One region of the Polymorphobacter sp. PAMC 29334 genome, then DNA from elsewhere that is predicted to be linked to it. Evidence: riboswitches for the same ligand, from Rfam matches in the RefSeq annotation. Region 1 holds a riboswitch; the other holds the start of a gene.
What was found. Region 1 has a riboswitch for cobalamin ahead of KZX46_RS12980 (DUF1852 domain-containing protein). Riboswitches for the same ligand answer to the same signal wherever they lie in the genome.

Region 1 (8,158 bases):
TTCAGAGTCCTCCGGTGTTTCTCAATCTTCCAGCCAGTATCGTGTGCGCTGAACGGCTGATCCGGGAGGCGGCAGGCAATGGGGCCGACGTCATCGTTTTTCCGGAAGCATGGCTCCCCGGCTATCCAGTCTGGCTCGATGACGCCCCCGGGTCGGCGCTTTTTGGCCACAAGCCCGCCGAGGCACTATTTCGCGTCCTGTTGCACAATTGTCCCGAGCTCGAGGGACGTGAAATCGCGCGTCTGGCCGCCCTCTCCGCTGAACTTTCGGTCGAGATCGTGATGGGCATTCAAGAGCGGCGCGGCTCGAGCATATTCAACACCGTCGTGCGCCTGACCCCGGGGAGGCGCGACATCCACCGCAAGATGATGCCGACCCACAACGAGCGGCTGATCTGGGCCGCAGCGGACGGCAGCACCCTCGGACCCTGGCCGGGAAAATATGGTCCTGTCGGCGCCCTCATCTGCTGGGAGCACTGGATGCCGCTCGCTCGCGCAGCGCGGCACCAACATGGTCAAGTTCTTCACTTCGCGCTCTGGCCTGCCGTCACCGAGCTTCACCTCCTCGCCAGCCGGCACTATGCCTTCGAAGGCCAGTGCTTCGTCGCTGCTGCCGGCACCGTCCTTACTCGATCGCAGGTGTTTGATGGCTTCGACAGCCTCGAAACCGATGAGCCCGCCGCTCGCGCTATGCTCGAAGCAATCCCAGCCGAGCGCGAGCTGCTCAAATCGGGCGGAAGCGCGATCGTTGGTCCCGACGCGACGATCATTGCTGCCGCCGGACAACACGACACGCTGACCCTTAATGCCGTCATCGGTACCGATATCGTCGCTGAGGGTCGGCTTTATCTCGACACCGTCGGCCACTATTCGCGTCCTGATATATTCGAGCTCCAGATCGACATGCGAGAGCGGCCGGGACTACGGACGCTTATCTGAACGCCACCAAGACGCGGCGATCGCAGAACTTTGCCGCATTCTTCGACCCACAACTTGCCATGCCGACGTGATTGTCCGCTTTCGGAAGCTGCCAGGCGTTCACGTTCCAAACGACATCGAGACGACGAGGTCCAGGCCCGTCAACCTGGATCAACGACATGGTGAACCACATGTACGTCTCATAACGACATAAAGATATCTTTATATGCCTGTTGACACGGTATGGCCATTGGGTGTGTAACCGACGTGTCGAGGTTCCCCGTTTCCGACTCAGAGATGAGCCGGGCGACGGGGCTAAGACGGGAAGCCGGTGGCGCTCGTAGAGCGGAATCCGGCGCTGCCCCCGCAACTGTAAGCGGCGAGTGGCGGTTCCATTTCGTGTCACTGGCACCCGCAAGGGTGCTGGGAAGGCCGGGACCGTCGCATTGACCCGTAAGTCAGTAGACCTGCCTCCGACGCGATACGTTCCTCGGACGGGGGTTCCTCCGGTGGATCGCGCTTGACTCATGGGCTGGGGCTTCGGCGCCGGCTTGCCGGTCCTGTGCGCTCTTCCTTCGGCCCTCTCGCCCGGCAAAAGCAGGTGACCGGTCGATGCCTACAGTCTTTGCCTTTTCGATAAATCGCATCGCGTTCGACGAGAATTACCGTCCCGCCGACAATACGCGCATCACGACCAACTTCGCCAATCTGGCAAGGGGCGTGAGCCGGCGGGAAAATTTGCGCAATACCCTGCGCATGATCGACAATCGCTTCAATTCACTCGCGCACTGGGACAATCCGAGGGGCGATCGTTACACGGTCGAGCTCGAGATTGTCTCGGTCGAGTTGCGTATCGATGCCGAAGGACGTGACGATGTCTTCCCGCTAATCGAAATCCTTCAGACGAAGATCGTTGATCGAAAGACGGAGGAGCGGATCGACGGCATCGTCGGCAATAACTTTTCATCCTATGTGCGCGATTATGACTTCAATGTTCTACTGTCGGAGCACCAGAAGACGCATCCCGGATCTGGCGATCCGCAAGGTTTCGGCGACCTGCATGGCAATTTGTTCAAGCATTTTTTGAATTCGAGCGACTATCGGGAATGTTTCTGCAAGCCGCCAGTCATCTGCCTGAGCGTGTCGAGCAGCAAGACCTATCACCGGACCACGAACAAGCACCCCATACTGGGTTTCGAATATCGTAACGACGAATTTTCCGCCACCGACGCATATTTCGCCAAGATGGGGATGAAAGTTCGCTATTTCATGCCCCCGAACAGCGTCGCGCCGTTCGCCTTTTACCATCTCGGCGATTTGATCGGTGACTATACCAATCTCGAGCTGGTCAGCACTGTTAGCGTGATGGAGACTTTCCAGAAAATCTATCGGCCTGAAATCTACAACGCCAACTCAGCAGCCGCTGAGCGCTATCAACCAAGTCTGAAGTACCAGGACTTTTCACTGACCCGCATCGTCTACGATCGCGAGGAACGCAGCAGACTGGCTGTCGAGCAGGGCAAGTTCACCGAGGAACGCCTGATCAAGCCCTATCAAACCGCACTCGAGCAATGGTCCGCAAGTCTCGCGCTCTGATTCATCAAGACATAAGGCCGCTACCATGAACACATTGCTACCTACTTCGACTGCCGGCAGCTTGCCCAAGCCCGTCTGGCTTGCGCAACCCGGGACGCTTTGGTCGCCGTGGAAATTAGAAGGCGAGGATCTGGTCGATGGCAAACAAGACGCTTTGCGTCTGTCATTGGACGATCAACGGCAGGCCGGCATCGATATCGTCAGTGACGGCGAACAGACACGTCAGCATTTCGTCACGACGTTTATCGAGCATCTCAGCGGTGTCGATTTCGAGACGCAGAAGACCGTCAGGATCCGCGATCGCTACGACGCCAGCGTGCCGACGGTCGTCGGCGCTGTCGAACGCCAAAATCCGGTCTTTATCGAAGATGCTAAATTTCTGCGCCGGCAGACCAAGCAGCCAATCAAATGGGCATTGCCCGGGCCAATGACGATGATCGATACGCTCTACGACGACCATTATAAGAACCGCGAGAAGCTGGCTTGGGAGTTCGCCAAGATCCTCAATCAAGAAGCCAGGGAACTCGAGGCCGCTGGCGTGGATATCATCCAGTTCGACGAACCGGCATTCAACGTCTTCTTCGACGAAGTGAATGACTGGGGCGTTGCGACCCTGGAAAGGGCGGCCGAGGGGCTCAAGTGCGAGACGGCCGTTCACATCTGCTACGGCTACGGGATCAAGGCCAACACCGACTGGAAGAAGACTTTAGGATCCGAGTGGCGGCAATATGAGAAGGCTTTTCCCAAGCTGAAGGAATCCAGCATCGATATCATCTCGCTGGAATGCCAGAATTCGCACGTTCCGATGGACCTGATCGAACTCATTCGCGGCAAGAAGGTGATGGTCGGCGCTATCGATGTAGCGACCGACACCATCGAAACGCCTGAGCAAGTGGCCGATACGCTGCGCAGGGCCCTACAGTTTGTTGATGCCGACAAGCTCTATCCATCGACGAACTGCGGCATGGCGCCGTTGTCTCGCCGCGTAGCGCGAGGCAAATTGGCCGCTTTGAGCGCAGGCGCGAGCATCGTTCGGAGAGAGCTCACGGCCTAGCGTCCAAGCCCAATCAGTAGCCTGATGCCGACGCAGAGTATTGTTTCGGGGAGTCTCCGGTTTGTTGGAGGGCTTGGCTGTTGCGGGAGCGTTGTGCTGGTTATCGGATGCGGCCTGGGCGACGATCGTTACGTCAAGGCGCACCGTCGTTCCGGCGGCGCAAAGGGCCCAAGCCGTGGCCATTAAGGTCTTCGACAGCGGTCGGACGATGAAGATCCACGCCCTCGCTGATCTACTTGGCGAGCCGCGGACCGACATCGCTTGCCGAATGGCGGCAGGCGAGCGGATGAAGTTCGATGACGCGAAAGTCGAACGGTCGATAGGCGTCAATTATTCTTGACGATCGCATCGAATCGCTGGGAGATTGACGCCGGTTCGTGGCAAGCGTGTCCGCAGCAGCGCGGTGCGATTCGCGCATATCTGACGAGGCCTCGATGCTGATCCGCGCCGGCTACGAACTTATCCTCGGGGTCAATGTCCCGACGGCAATGACGGCAATGCTCAAGGTTCATCCGTCGCGCGCCGCCGACCTGCGGACGCCGCAGGCGGTTGTGACCAGCCCGGCGCTGCCGACGCGCGACTATATCGACCAGTTCGGCAACATCTGCACGCGGATGGTGCTCCCGCCGGGCGACACCGTGCTGAGTTGCGACGTCGTGGTCGAGGACAGCGGCATGCCCGATCCGCAATATCTCGATGCCATTCAGCATCCAGTCGACGACGTTCCCGACGACGCGCTGATCTATCTGCTCGGCAGCCGCTATTGCGAGACCGACCGGATGTCGGCGCTGGCGTGGAGCTTGTTCGGGCATGTCGAACCGGGTTGGGGCCGCGTCCAGGCGATCGTCGAATACGCGCACCACCGGCTCGAATACGGCTACGAGCATGCCGATGCGACACGGACCGCAAACGAGGGCCATGAGCACCGCGTCGGGGTGTGCCGCGACTTCGCGCATCTCGCGATCGCGCTGTGCCGCTGCATGAATATCCCGGCGCGCTACTGCACCGGCTATCTAGGCGACATCGGGGTGCCGCCGGCGGCGACCGCGATGGATTTCCACGCGTGGTTCGACGTCTATCTCGGCGGCGGCTGGCATGTCTTCGACGCAAGGCACAACCACCCGCGGATCGGCCGCATCCTGATGGCGCATGGCCGCGACGCCACCGACACCGCGCTGACGACGACGTTCGGGCCGGTCTGGCTCAACGGCTTCAAGGTCCATACCGACGAGGTCTACTCGGTCGAATTGACGCCAGCCTAGATCTTCGCGGCGAGCGTTGCCGATGACCGGGGTGCCCGCTATGCTGACCTCCCCTCGCCAAATCCGGTAAATGCCCTGTCGATCATTGCCGCCCTCAATCACGTCACCCGCTACCGCTACGACGAACCGGTCACGCTCGGTCCGCACGTGGTGCGGCTTCGCCCGGCCCCGCACACAAGGACGCGGATCCCGAGTTACTCGATGAAGGTGACCCCGGCGGCGCACTTCATCAACTGGCAGCAGGACCCGCACGGCAACTGGCTCGCGCGCATCGTCTTTCCCGAGCCGACCACCGAGTTCAGCATCGTCGTCGACCTGACCGCCAAAATGGTCGTGATCAATCCCTTCGACTTCTTCGTCGAGCCCTACGCGACGACGCTGCCGTTCAGCTATCCCGAGCAACTCGCGCAGGACCTGTCGCCGTATCTCGCGGTCGATGACGACGGCCCGCGGCTCGAAGCGATGTTCGACGGCCTCGACCTCGACGGCAAGGGCACGGTCGACTTCGTCGTCGGCGTCAACGCGCAGATCGCGCGCGCCGTCGAATATACCGTGCGGATGGAGGCGGGGGTGCAAACCCCCGACGAGACGCTTGCGCTGGCGCTCGGGTCGTGCCGCGACAGCGCGTGGCTGCTCGTCCAGCTGCTCCGCCGGATGGGTCTCGCGGCGCGGTTCGTCTCGGGGTATCTGATCCAGCTCAAGGCCGACATCGACCCGGTTTCGGGGGCGCAGGGGACCCGCACCGACTTCACCGACCTGCACGCCTGGGCCGAGGTCTACATCCCCGGTGCAGGCTGGATCGGCTTCGACGCGACGTCGGGATTGCTTTGCGGCGAGGGCCACATCCCGCTCGCGGCATCGCCCCACTACCGCTCGGCCGCGGCGATCACCGGTGGTGCGAGCCGCCCCGCCGACGACTTCGAATTCTCGATGACGGTGTCGCGGCTGGTCGAGCCGATCCGGATCACGCGCCCGTTCGAGGATGTCGACTGGGACGCGCTCGACGCGGTCGGCGAGCAGGTCGAGGCCGAACTGCAGAAGCAGGATGTCCGGCTGACGATGGGCGGCGAGCCTACCTTCGTTTCCATCGACGACTTTGAGGCCGATGAATGGAATATCGACGCGTCGGGACCGACCAAGCCGATCATCGCCGAGGCCTTGCTCCACCGCTTGAAGGACCGCTTCGGCACGGGCGGGTTGCTGCATTACGGCCAGGGCAAATGGTACCCCGGCGAACCGCTGCCGCGCTGGGCACTCGGGTTGTACTGGCGCAAGGACGGCCTGCCGATCTGGCCCGAAGTGACGCTCGATCCGCTGCGCGTCGAGGCGGGTGTCACCACTGCCGATGCCGAGGCGCTGATCACGCGGCTGGCGACGCGGCTCGGCGTCGATCCGGCGATGGTCATTCCGGCGCGCGAAGACGCGCTGCACTTCATCAAGACCGAGGGCGACCTCCCCGATAATCTCGACCTCGACACGGCGGCGATCGACGAGCCGCTTGCGCGCGCACGGCTGCGCCGGGCGATGCAGGGCGGCCTCTCGAAAACGGTTGGATACGTCCTGCCGCTGCGCCGGTCGTTCGGCAAGTCCGAGGGCAAGGGCTGGCTGAGCGAAGCGTGGACGTTCACTCGCGAGGGGCTGTTCGTCATTCCCGGCGATTCGCCGCTCGGTTTGCGACTCCCGCTCGACACACTGCCGGCGCTCGACGACAAGGATTATCCGCACATCGTCCCGCTCGACCCATATGTCGAACGCAAGACGTTGCCCGATTTCAGCACGGTCGAGCCTGCCGCTGCGCCCAAGGCTGCGAAGCACAAGCATGCGTCGCGCAAACCGCCAGCAGTTCGGACCGCGATCAACGTCGAGGCGCGCGACGGAGTGCTGTACGTCTTCATGCCGCCGATCTCTCGGCTTGAGGATTATCTCGAACTGATCGCCCAGCTTGCAGCGGCCGCCGAGGGCCTGCCGATCCGCATCGAAGGCTATCCGCCGCCCGCCGACCTGCGGATGGGCGTCCTCAAGGTGACTCCCGACCCCGGGGTGATTGAGGTCAACGTCCAGCCCGCCGCGAGCTGGCGCGAGGCGGTCGACATCACCAACGGCGTCTATGACGATGCGCGCGTCACTCGCCTCGGTGCCGACAAGTTCATGATTGACGGGCGCCATACCGGCACCGGCGGCGGCGCGCATGTCGTCGTTGGCGGCGTCAGCCCGGCGGACTCGCCGTTCCTGCGGCGGCCCGACGTGCTGAAAAGCCTGCTGATCTATTGGCAGCGGCATCCGGCGCTGTCGTATCTGTTCGCCGGCATGTTCGTCGGGCCGACGAGCCAGGCCCCGCGGATCGATGAGGCGCGCCACGACGCGCTGTACGAACTCGAGATTGCGCTGAACATGATCCCCGGGCCGAAGGCCAAGCGTCCGGCACCGTGGCTCGTCGATCGGCTGCTGCGCAACCTGCTGACCGACGTCAGCGGCAATACCCACCGCACCGAGATCTGCATCGACAAACTCTACTCGCCCGACGGCCCGACCGGCCGCCTCGGGCTGCTCGAGTTCCGCAGCTTCGAGATGCCGCCTGACGCCCGGATGAGCCTGTCGCAGCAGTTGCTGATCCGCGCGCTGATCGCATGGTTCTGGCGCAAACCGCAGGACGGCGCGCTGGTACGCTGGGGAACCGGGCTCCACGATCGCTTCATGCTGCCGCATTTTGTCTGGGAGGATTTCAAGGAGGTCCTCGCCGACCTCAACAACGCCGGCTACGCCTTCGACAGCCAGTGGTACGAGGCACAACGCGCGTTCCGCTTCCCGGTCCACGGCCGGGTCCAGTACGGCCCGGTCTCGCTCGAACTGCGCCACGCGCTGGAGCCGTGGCACGTCATGGGCGAGGAGGGGTCGAATTCGGGCACCGTGCGCTTCGTCGATTCCTCGGTCGAGCGGCTGCAGGTGCTCGTCGAGGGCTTCAACCCCGAGCGCCACGTCATCACCTGCAACGGCCGGGCGCTGCCGATGACCGCCACGGGCAACTCGATGGAGGCGGTCGCCGGGGTCCGCTACAAGGCGTGGAAGCTGCGCAGCGGCCTCCACCCGACCCACGACGTCGACGCGCCGCTGACCTTCGACATCATCGACCGGGCGCACAACCGCTCGATCGGCGGCTGCGTCTATCACGTCGTCCATCCCGGCGGGCGCAACTACGAGACCTTCCCAGTCAATTTCTACGAGGCGCAGGCACGTCGCAAAGCGCGCTTCGACGAGAACGGTCATACGCCCGGCATCATCAAACCGCCGATGCTCAAGTCGACACCCGAGTTTCCGCTGACGCTCGACCT
Region 2 (8,158 bases), 1.5 Mb from region 1:
CCCGCCTTGCGCAAGAAATCGGAGTCCGAGCGGACCACGATGCGGCCTTTTTCGGCGACAGGATCGCGCGCCAGGCTCCCGGTGCGGCGGGGTTCGCTCTCCGGTTTGAACGCTTCCCAGATGATCGACGCCTTGATGTCGGTATCGTCGGGGGTGCCGCCGTAGACTCGCTTGCCCGAGCGGCGCTCGACCTTGACCATGCGGATGCCGGGGGCGACCTGGAACGGGATCTTTGGCATGTCCTTCAACGCGACGTCGGCGAATTCGTGGAACACCGGCACCGCGATCGTCGATCCCTGCGCGCCGCCGCCGAGCGGGCGCGGCTTGTCGTAGCCGAGGTACAGCCCGCCGACGAGGTCGGGGGTGCCGCCGACGAACCAGACGTTGGTCGGGCCGTTGGTCGTGCCGGTCTTGCCCGCCATCGGGCGTTCGAAGTCGCGCAGACGTACCGCCGTGCCGCGGGTGACGACGCCTTCCATCAGATGGACGATCTGGTAGGCGGTGCGCGCGTCGATCGCCTGTTTCGGGACGCCGCCGGGGCGCGGCATCGGCTCGCCGGCATAGTCTGGCGTGTTGCAGCCGTCGCACTGGCGCTCGTCGGCGCGCCAGATCACCTTGCCATCGCGGTCCTGGACGAAGTCGATCAGTGTCGGCGACATCTTGCGCCCGGCGTTGAATAGCTGTGAGTAGGCGTTGACCATGCGCCCGACCGTCGTGTCGCCCGCGCCGAGCGCGATCGCGAGCACCGCCGGATAGTCGCCGACGCCCAACGCCTTGGCCTGCGCGACGACCTTGTCCATGCCGGTGTTGTACGCGACACGCACCGTCATTAGGTTGCGCGACTGCTCAAGCCCCCAGCGCAACGTCTGCGCCCCGGCATAGCCGCCGCCGAAGTTCTTGAAGCACTTGGTCCCGAGCGACTTGGTCTGAAACACGCAATACGGCGCGTCGACGACGATCGACGACGGGGTGAAGCCGTTGTCCATCGCGGTCGCATAGACGATCGGCTTGAAGGTCGACCCCGGCTGGCGCAGCGCCTGCGTCGCACGGTTGAAGCTCGAGGCGCGCGCGTCGAAGCCGCCGACCATCGCCAGCACCCGCCCGGTGTGCGGGTCCTCGGCGACGAACCCGCCCGAGATCGCCGGGATTTGACGCAGTGCGTAACTGCGCCCCGACTTCGCCACGGGGACGACATCGCCGGTCTTGAGCAGCCGCGCGGCGGGGATGTTGTTGAGCGTGCTCGTCGCGCTCGACGCGAGCAGCGTGCCGGTCGAGCCGTCGGTAAAGCCGATGCGGAAGTCCTCGCCCTCGCGGCCGAGCACGACTGCCGGGTACCAATCGGCGTAGCCGACGCCGAGATGCACCGACTGCAAGCGCTCGGGCCAGCCGTCGCCCGTGTCGATGTGCGCCGGGGCGCCGTGCCAGCCCTTGCCGCGGTCGTAGCGGACGAGGCCGTCGCGCAACGCCTTCTCCGCCGCCGCCTGCAGCTTCGGGTCGAGCGAGGTGCGGATCCAGAGGCCGCCGCCGTAGACGCTGTTGCGCCCGTCGCCGGGCTTCTCGCCGAACTTGGCGATCAGCGTCCGCCGCACGTCCTCAAGGAAATAATCGCCGGTATCGAGCTTCGGTGGGGCGCGGTTCGCCACCGCGTCGATCGGCTCGGCGGTCGCTGCGGCTGCCTCGGCCTTGGTGATATAGCCATTCGCCGCCATCTGGTTGAGCACATACGCCCGCCGCGCGAGCGCGCGTTCGACATGGACGGTCGGCGAATAGGTCGACGGCGCCTTGGGCAGGATCGCAAGATACGCGTCCTGCGCGAGGTCGAGATCGGCGACCGACTTGCCGAAATACGACTGCGCTGCCGCCTCGACGCCGTAGCTGTTCCGCCCGAGGAATATCTGGTTGAGGTAGAGTTCGAGGATCTGCTGCTTGGTGAACGCCGCCTCGATCCGCCGTGCGAGCACCGCCTCCTTCAGCTTGCGGACGTAGCTGACCTCGCCGTTGAGCAGCAGGTTCTTCGCCACCTGCTGGGTGATCGTCGAGGCGCCCTTGGGCCGGCCCGACGAGCCGAGGTTGGTCCATGCGGCGCGGGCGATGCCGAGGAAGTCGATTCCGCCGTGGTGGAAGAAGTCCTTGTCCTCGGCCGAGATATACGCCTGGACCAGCCGCGGCGGCAGTTCGTCGTAGCTCAGGTACAGGCGACGCTCGCGGCTGAAGCTCGTTAGGATCGTGCCGTCGTTGCCGCGCACGGTCGACGGCAGCGGCGCGGCGTATTCGGCGAGTTTCGACGCATCGGGCAGCCCGGTCGTCACCCACGCATACAGTCCGACCGCGGCAGCCGCGCCGAGCAGGACGAGCACGCCGAGAATGATTGCGGCGGTGCGGAGACGGCGGGCGGTGGTCACGGGGCGGGGTATAGCATGGCCGCGCGCGGGTGAAAGCGTGGTCTGTCGCGCCGCTATTTCAGTCGCATCGCGATCCCGGCGACGACCAGCCGGACATCGTCGACAGCGGCGGCGACTTGCTGGTTCAGTCGCCCGGCGACGTCGCGGAACTGCCGTGCAAGCGCGTTGTCGGGGACGATTCCCCAGCCGACTTCGTTGGTGACGAGGACGATGATCCCTGCGGAGGACGCGATTGCCGCGACAAGCTCAGCGCCTGCCGCGTCGGCGTCGACCCCGGCAAGCATGGTGTTGCTTGCCCACAAGGTCAGGCAATCGACCAGAAGCGTGCGACCGGCACTCGCCTCGCGGACGATTGCCTCGGGGAGGTCGAGCGGGCTTTCGACCGTGCGCCAGCGGGCATCGCGGTCGCTGCGATGGCGGGCGATGCGGTCGCGCATCTCGTCGTCGAACGCCTGCGCGGTGGCGATGAAGACGAGCTCGCCGCCGGAGGATTCGGCCGCGCGTTGTGCCAGCCGGCTCTTGCCCGAACGCGCGCCGCCGATGAACAAGGTCGATCGTGTCTCGGTCAAACTTGCTTGCCCCCGCCGCCGCGCGCCGATAAGGCGTCGATCGTGACAGGTTCCCAGAGATGGGATGAAAAGGGAACCCGGAAGCAGACAGTCGGTCTGTAATCCGGGGCTGTGCCCGCAACTGTAACCGGCGAGCCTTCGCCCAAGTGCCACTGGAGTTTACGCTCCGGGAAGGCGGGATGAAGGTGCTGACCCGGGAGCCAGGAGACCTGCCTGTCGCGGTCGTACCTTCGCGTGGACGGGGTGTTCCAAGCGATCGAGGTGAAATCCTCGCGTGTCGACGTCGTCGGGGTCGTGCGCGCGGGAAAGCTCCCGTGTCTTCGCGAATGCTGATGCGTGCCACCGGTGCATGCGGCCCCTTGTTGTCGATCAAGGGGATACCAATGCGCTCATTTCATATTCTACTCGCCTCCACCGGCCTCGTCCTGACCGCCGCCGCCCGCGCCGACGATGCGCCCGATACGATCGTCGTCACCGCCGACCGCACGCCCGAGCCGCTGTCGCGGGTCGGCCAGTCGATCACCGTCATCGACGCCGCCGAGATCGCCCGCCGCCAGGACAACACGGTCGTCGATCTGCTCCGCACCGTTCCGGGGGTCAGCTTTGCCCGCAACGGCGGCATCGGCACCGCGACGTCGGTGTTCATCCGCGGCGCTGAAAGCGACCAGACCGTCGCGCTGATCGACGGCATCAAGCTCAACGACCCGTCGGCTCCCGGCGGCGGCTTTAACTTCGGCAACCTTCTCGTCGGCAACATCGCCCGCGTCGAAATCCTGCGTGGCCCGAGTTCGGTGCTGTGGGGCAGCCAGGCGATCGGCGGCGTCGTCAATTTGATCACCGTCCCGCCGACCGACGATCTCCACATCAACGCGCGCGGCGAATACGGCTACCGCAACACCGGGCAGGGCGTCGCCAACGTCTCGGACAAGTTCGGTCCGCTGTCGGCGAGCTTCGGCGGCGGCTATTTCCGCACCGACGGCATTTCGGCGTTCGACGAGCGCAAGGGCGGCAAGGAGAAGGATGGCTATCGCAACTACGGCGCGAACGCCAACTTGAACCTTGCACTGAACGACAACGTGTCGGTCGACCTTCGCGGCTGGTATTCGGATAGCCGCGTTGGGTTCGATGGCTTTCCGCCGCCGAATTTCAGCCTGGGCGACACCACCGACTATGGCACGACGCGCGAGATCGTCGGCTATACCGGGATCAACGCCGCGCTGTTCGACGGGCGGCTCCACAACCGGCTCGGCTTCGCGATCACCGACACCCGCCGTCACAATTATGACGGGACGGCCGCCAACGCCGAGACCTTCGCCGGTAATGGGCGCAACGAGCGCTTCGAATACCAGGGCGTCGCCAACATCGTCACCGGCGTCGATGCGACCTTCGGGGCCGAGCGCGAACGTTCGCACTTCACGACGTCGAGCTTCGGCGGACCGGTGACGATCGGGACGCAGACGTTGACCAGCGGCTACGGCCAGGTCGTCGTGACGCCCATCACCGGCCTTACCGCAACCGGCGGCGCGCGCTACGATAGCCACAGCCGCTTCGGCGGGACGACGACGCTCGCAGGCAGCGGCGTCTACACCCCGAACGACGGCGGCACGACCTTCCGCGCGAGCTATAGCGAGGGGTTCAAGGTGCCGTCGCTCTACCAGTTGCAGAGTGAATACGGGAACCAGCTGCTCCGCCCCGAACGCTCGCGCGGCTGGGACGCCGGGGTCACCCAGCGCGGCCTTGAAGGACGGATCGAGGCGAGCGCGACCTACTTCAGCCGCACCAGCAAGGACCTGATCAACTTCATCTCGTGCAACACGCCGCTGACCGGGATCTGCGTCAACCGCCCGTTCGGGACGTACGACAATGTCGCGCGGGCGGTGAGCAAGGGCGTCGAGCTGACATTGTTGGTCCGACCGATCGATGCGCTGACGCTCCAGGCGAACTACACCTCGCTCGACGCCGAGAACCGCTCGCCCGGCGACGTCAACTTCGGCAAGCAGTTGCTCCGGCGGCCGAGCCAGACCGTCAATGCGCTGCTTGACTATCATTGGAGCTTCGGGCTCGACACCGGCGCGACGGTCACCCACGTCGGACGCAGCTTCGACAATGCGTCGAATACCCGGCGGCTGCAGGGTTATGTCGTCGCCGACCTCCGCGCGGCGTATCCGCTGACGAAGCAGATCGCGGTCACCGCGCGCGTCGAGAACCTGTTCGACGAGAAGTATGAGACGACCTACGGTTATGGGACGACCGGGCGCGCGGCGTACGGCGGTATCCGGCTGAGCTACTAAAGCGATGACCGGACTCGCCGATCATGCCCTGAGTGCAGGTCGGCGGGTCCGGTGGCGTGACGTTGCAATTACCTTGCAGGAGAAGCCGTCGTGACCGAGACGCCCGAGGATCATGCCCGCCACAATGCGCGGATGGCGCGGGTCCAGGCGGCCCGCGCGCGGATGCAGGAGCGGCGGACGCTCGAACGCGGCCTGCTCATCGTCCACACCGGCAACGGCAAGGGCAAGTCGTCGTCGGCATTCGGCATGGCGATCCGCAGCCTCGGCTGGGGGATGAAGGTCGGCATCGTCCAATACGTGAAGGGCGGCTGGGAGACCGGCGAAAAGACCTTTTTCCACGCCTATCCCGACCTGCTGACCTTCGAAGTGATGGGCGAGGGCTTCACCTGGGACACGCAGGACCGCGCCCGCGACATCGCCGCCGCGCGCGCGGCGTGGGAGCGGTCGAAGGAATTGATCCTCGACCCGTCGTACGAGTTCGTCATCCTCGACGAGCTCAATATCGTCCTGCGCCACGACACGCTGCCGATCGCCGAGATCGTCGATTTCTTGCGCGACCGCCCGCTGACCAAGCATATCTGCATCACCGGGCGAAATGCGAAGCCCGAGCTGATCGAGCTCGCCGACCTCGTCACCGAGTTCGAGGAGGTCAAACACCCGTTCAAGGCAGGCTTCAAGGCGCAAAAGGGCGTCGAATATTGATCGGCGTGCTCGCCCTCGCGCTCGCCGCAGCAGCGCCCGGACCCCGGATCGTCTCGCTCAACCCGTGCGTCGACGCGGTGCTGATGCAGGTCGCCGATCCGGCGCAGATCGCCGGGATCAGCCATTATTCGCAGGACCCCGAGGCGACCTCGATTTCGCTCGACCTCGCCCGCCGCTTCAAGGCGACGTCGGGGACCGCCGAGGAGGTCGTCGCGCTCGCGCCCGACCTCGTCATCACCGGGTCGCACGTCGCCCCGTCGACGATCAATGCGCTGCGGCGGATGCACGTGCGGATGCTCAAACTGCCGGTGCCCGAGACGATTGCTGAGAGCGACGCACAGATCCGCACCATCGCCGCCGCGATCGGCCATGACGCGGCGGGCGCGGCGCTGGTCGCGCGGATCGACGCCGCCGTCGCGGCTGCCGTGCCGCCCCCTGGGCCGCCGGTCGACGCGCTGATCTGGCAGGGCGGCGGGCTGGTTCCGGGGTCCGGAACGCTCGCCGACGAACTGCTCCGGCGGACCGGGTTCCGCAACCTCAGCGCGAGCTACGGCCTGAAGAAATGGGACGTGCTTCCGGTCGAATATCTCGTCGACCGGCCCCCCGCGGTGCTGCTGTCGGTGACCAAGTCGCGCGGCCAGCCCGACCGGATGCTGTCGCACCCGGCGGTCGCGGCGCTGGCGAGCCATATCGCGGTGCGCCCGTACCCGTTCCGCCTGCTGCAATGCGCCGGGCCGACGATCATCACCGCGGTCGCGCAGCTGGCGGCGATCCGCGCCTCGGTGGCGCGATGAGCGTCGCGCGTTTCTCGCTGCTGCTCGTGCTGGCGATCATCGCAGCGGCGGCGCTGTCGCTGATCGCAGGCAAGGTGTGGGTGCCGTTCGACGCGTGGCGCGCGACCGATCCGCGCTGGCTGATCATCGCCGAGTTGCGGCTGCCGCGCACCGTCCTCGCAATCATCATCGGTGCCGCGCTCGGCCTGTCGGGCGCGGCGATGCAGGGCTACCTCCGCAACCCGCTTGCCGATCCCGGGCTGTTCGGCGTGTCGGCGGGGGCGGCGCTCGGTGCGGTGCTGTCGCTGTATTTCGGCTTTGCGGTGTCGGCGCTCGTCCTGCCGGCGTTCGCACTCGCCGGCGCGGCAGGAACGATGCTGATCCTTGCGCTCCTCGCCGGTCGCTCGGGCAGCCTGATCGTCTTCGCGCTCGCGGGCGTGATCGTGTCGAGCGTCGCCGGGTCGCTGACCGCACTGGCGATCAGTGTCGCGCCGACCCCGTTCGCGGTGACCGAGATCGTCACGTGGTTGATGGGGGCGCTGACCGACCGCAGCTGGGACGACGTCAGGATCGCGCTGCCGCTCGTCGGACTCGGTGCGGTGATGATCGCCGCGACCGCGCGGTCGCTCGATGCGCTGACATTGGGCGAGTCGGCGGCGCGGTCGATGGGGGTCGACCTCGCGCGGCTGCAATGGCTGATCGTCGGCGGCGTCGGACTGTGCATCGGCGCCTCGGTCGCCGCCGCCGGGATCATCGGCTTCGTTGGGCTGATGGTGCCGCACATGGTCCGCCGCGTCGTCGGCGGGCGGCCTTCGGCGACGTTGCTGCCATCGGCGCTCGGCGGCGCGTTGCTCCTGCTCCTCGCCGACGTCGCGTGCCGTGCGATCCCGACGGTCAGCGAGCTTCGCCTCGGGATCGCGATGGCGCTGCTCGGCGGGCCGTTTTTTCTCTGGCTGCTCGCCTCGATGCGGCGGTCGCTGGCATGACCGGGCTTGCCACCACCGGGCTGACCGTCTGCTTCGGCGGTCGCGCCATTCTCGATCGGGTAGATGTCGCCTGCAGCCCCGGCCGCGTCACTGCGCTCCTCGGGCCGAATGGCGCGGGGAAGAGCACGTTGCTTGCCTGCCTTGCCGGGCTGCGCGAACCCGACGAGGGCATCGCGACGCTCGACGGCACCGGCGTCCTTGCCCTCGAGCGCCGCGAGCGCGGGCGGAGGCTCGGGCTGTTGCCGCAGACCCCCGACGTCCACTGGGACGTCAACGTGGCAACGCTCGTTGAACTCGGCCGTTTCCCGCATCGCGCGGGATGGGGCCGAAGCCCCGCCGACATCGCCGCGGTCGAGCACGCCATCGCCGCGACCGACATCGCCGGGCTCCGCGACAGGGTGGTCAACACGCTGTCGGGGGGCGAGCGCAGCCGCG

Region 2: another riboswitch for cobalamin. It lies ahead of KZX46_RS05965 (TonB-dependent siderophore receptor); the one in region 1 lies ahead of KZX46_RS12980 (DUF1852 domain-containing protein).

The regions. Positions count from the first base shown of each region.
Region 1 covers NZ_CP080243.1:1,910,895-1,919,052, reverse strand. Annotated here, with positions in the region: gene KZX46_RS12985 (carbon-nitrogen hydrolase family protein) at 1-938, shown strand, start outside; cobalamin riboswitch at 1,174-1,407, shown strand; gene KZX46_RS12980 (DUF1852 domain-containing protein) at 1,530-2,513, shown strand; gene KZX46_RS12975 (methionine synthase) at 2,539-3,567, shown strand; gene KZX46_RS12970 (hypothetical protein) at 3,743-3,907, shown strand; gene KZX46_RS12965 (transglutaminase family protein) at 4,002-4,829, shown strand; gene KZX46_RS12960 (DUF2126 domain-containing protein) at 4,905-8,158, shown strand, end outside.
Region 2 covers NZ_CP080243.1:443,866-452,023, reverse strand. Annotated here, with positions in the region: gene KZX46_RS05975 (penicillin-binding protein 1A) at 1-2,402, opposite strand, end outside; gene cobU (bifunctional adenosylcobinamide kinase/adenosylcobinamide-phosphate guanylyltransferase) at 2,456-2,971, opposite strand; cobalamin riboswitch at 3,002-3,203, shown strand; gene KZX46_RS05965 (TonB-dependent siderophore receptor) at 3,355-5,262, shown strand; gene cobO (cob(I)yrinic acid a,c-diamide adenosyltransferase) at 5,353-5,964, shown strand; gene KZX46_RS05955 (ABC transporter substrate-binding protein) at 5,970-6,758, shown strand; gene KZX46_RS05950 (iron ABC transporter permease) at 6,755-7,723, shown strand; gene KZX46_RS05945 (ABC transporter ATP-binding protein) at 7,720-8,158, shown strand, end outside.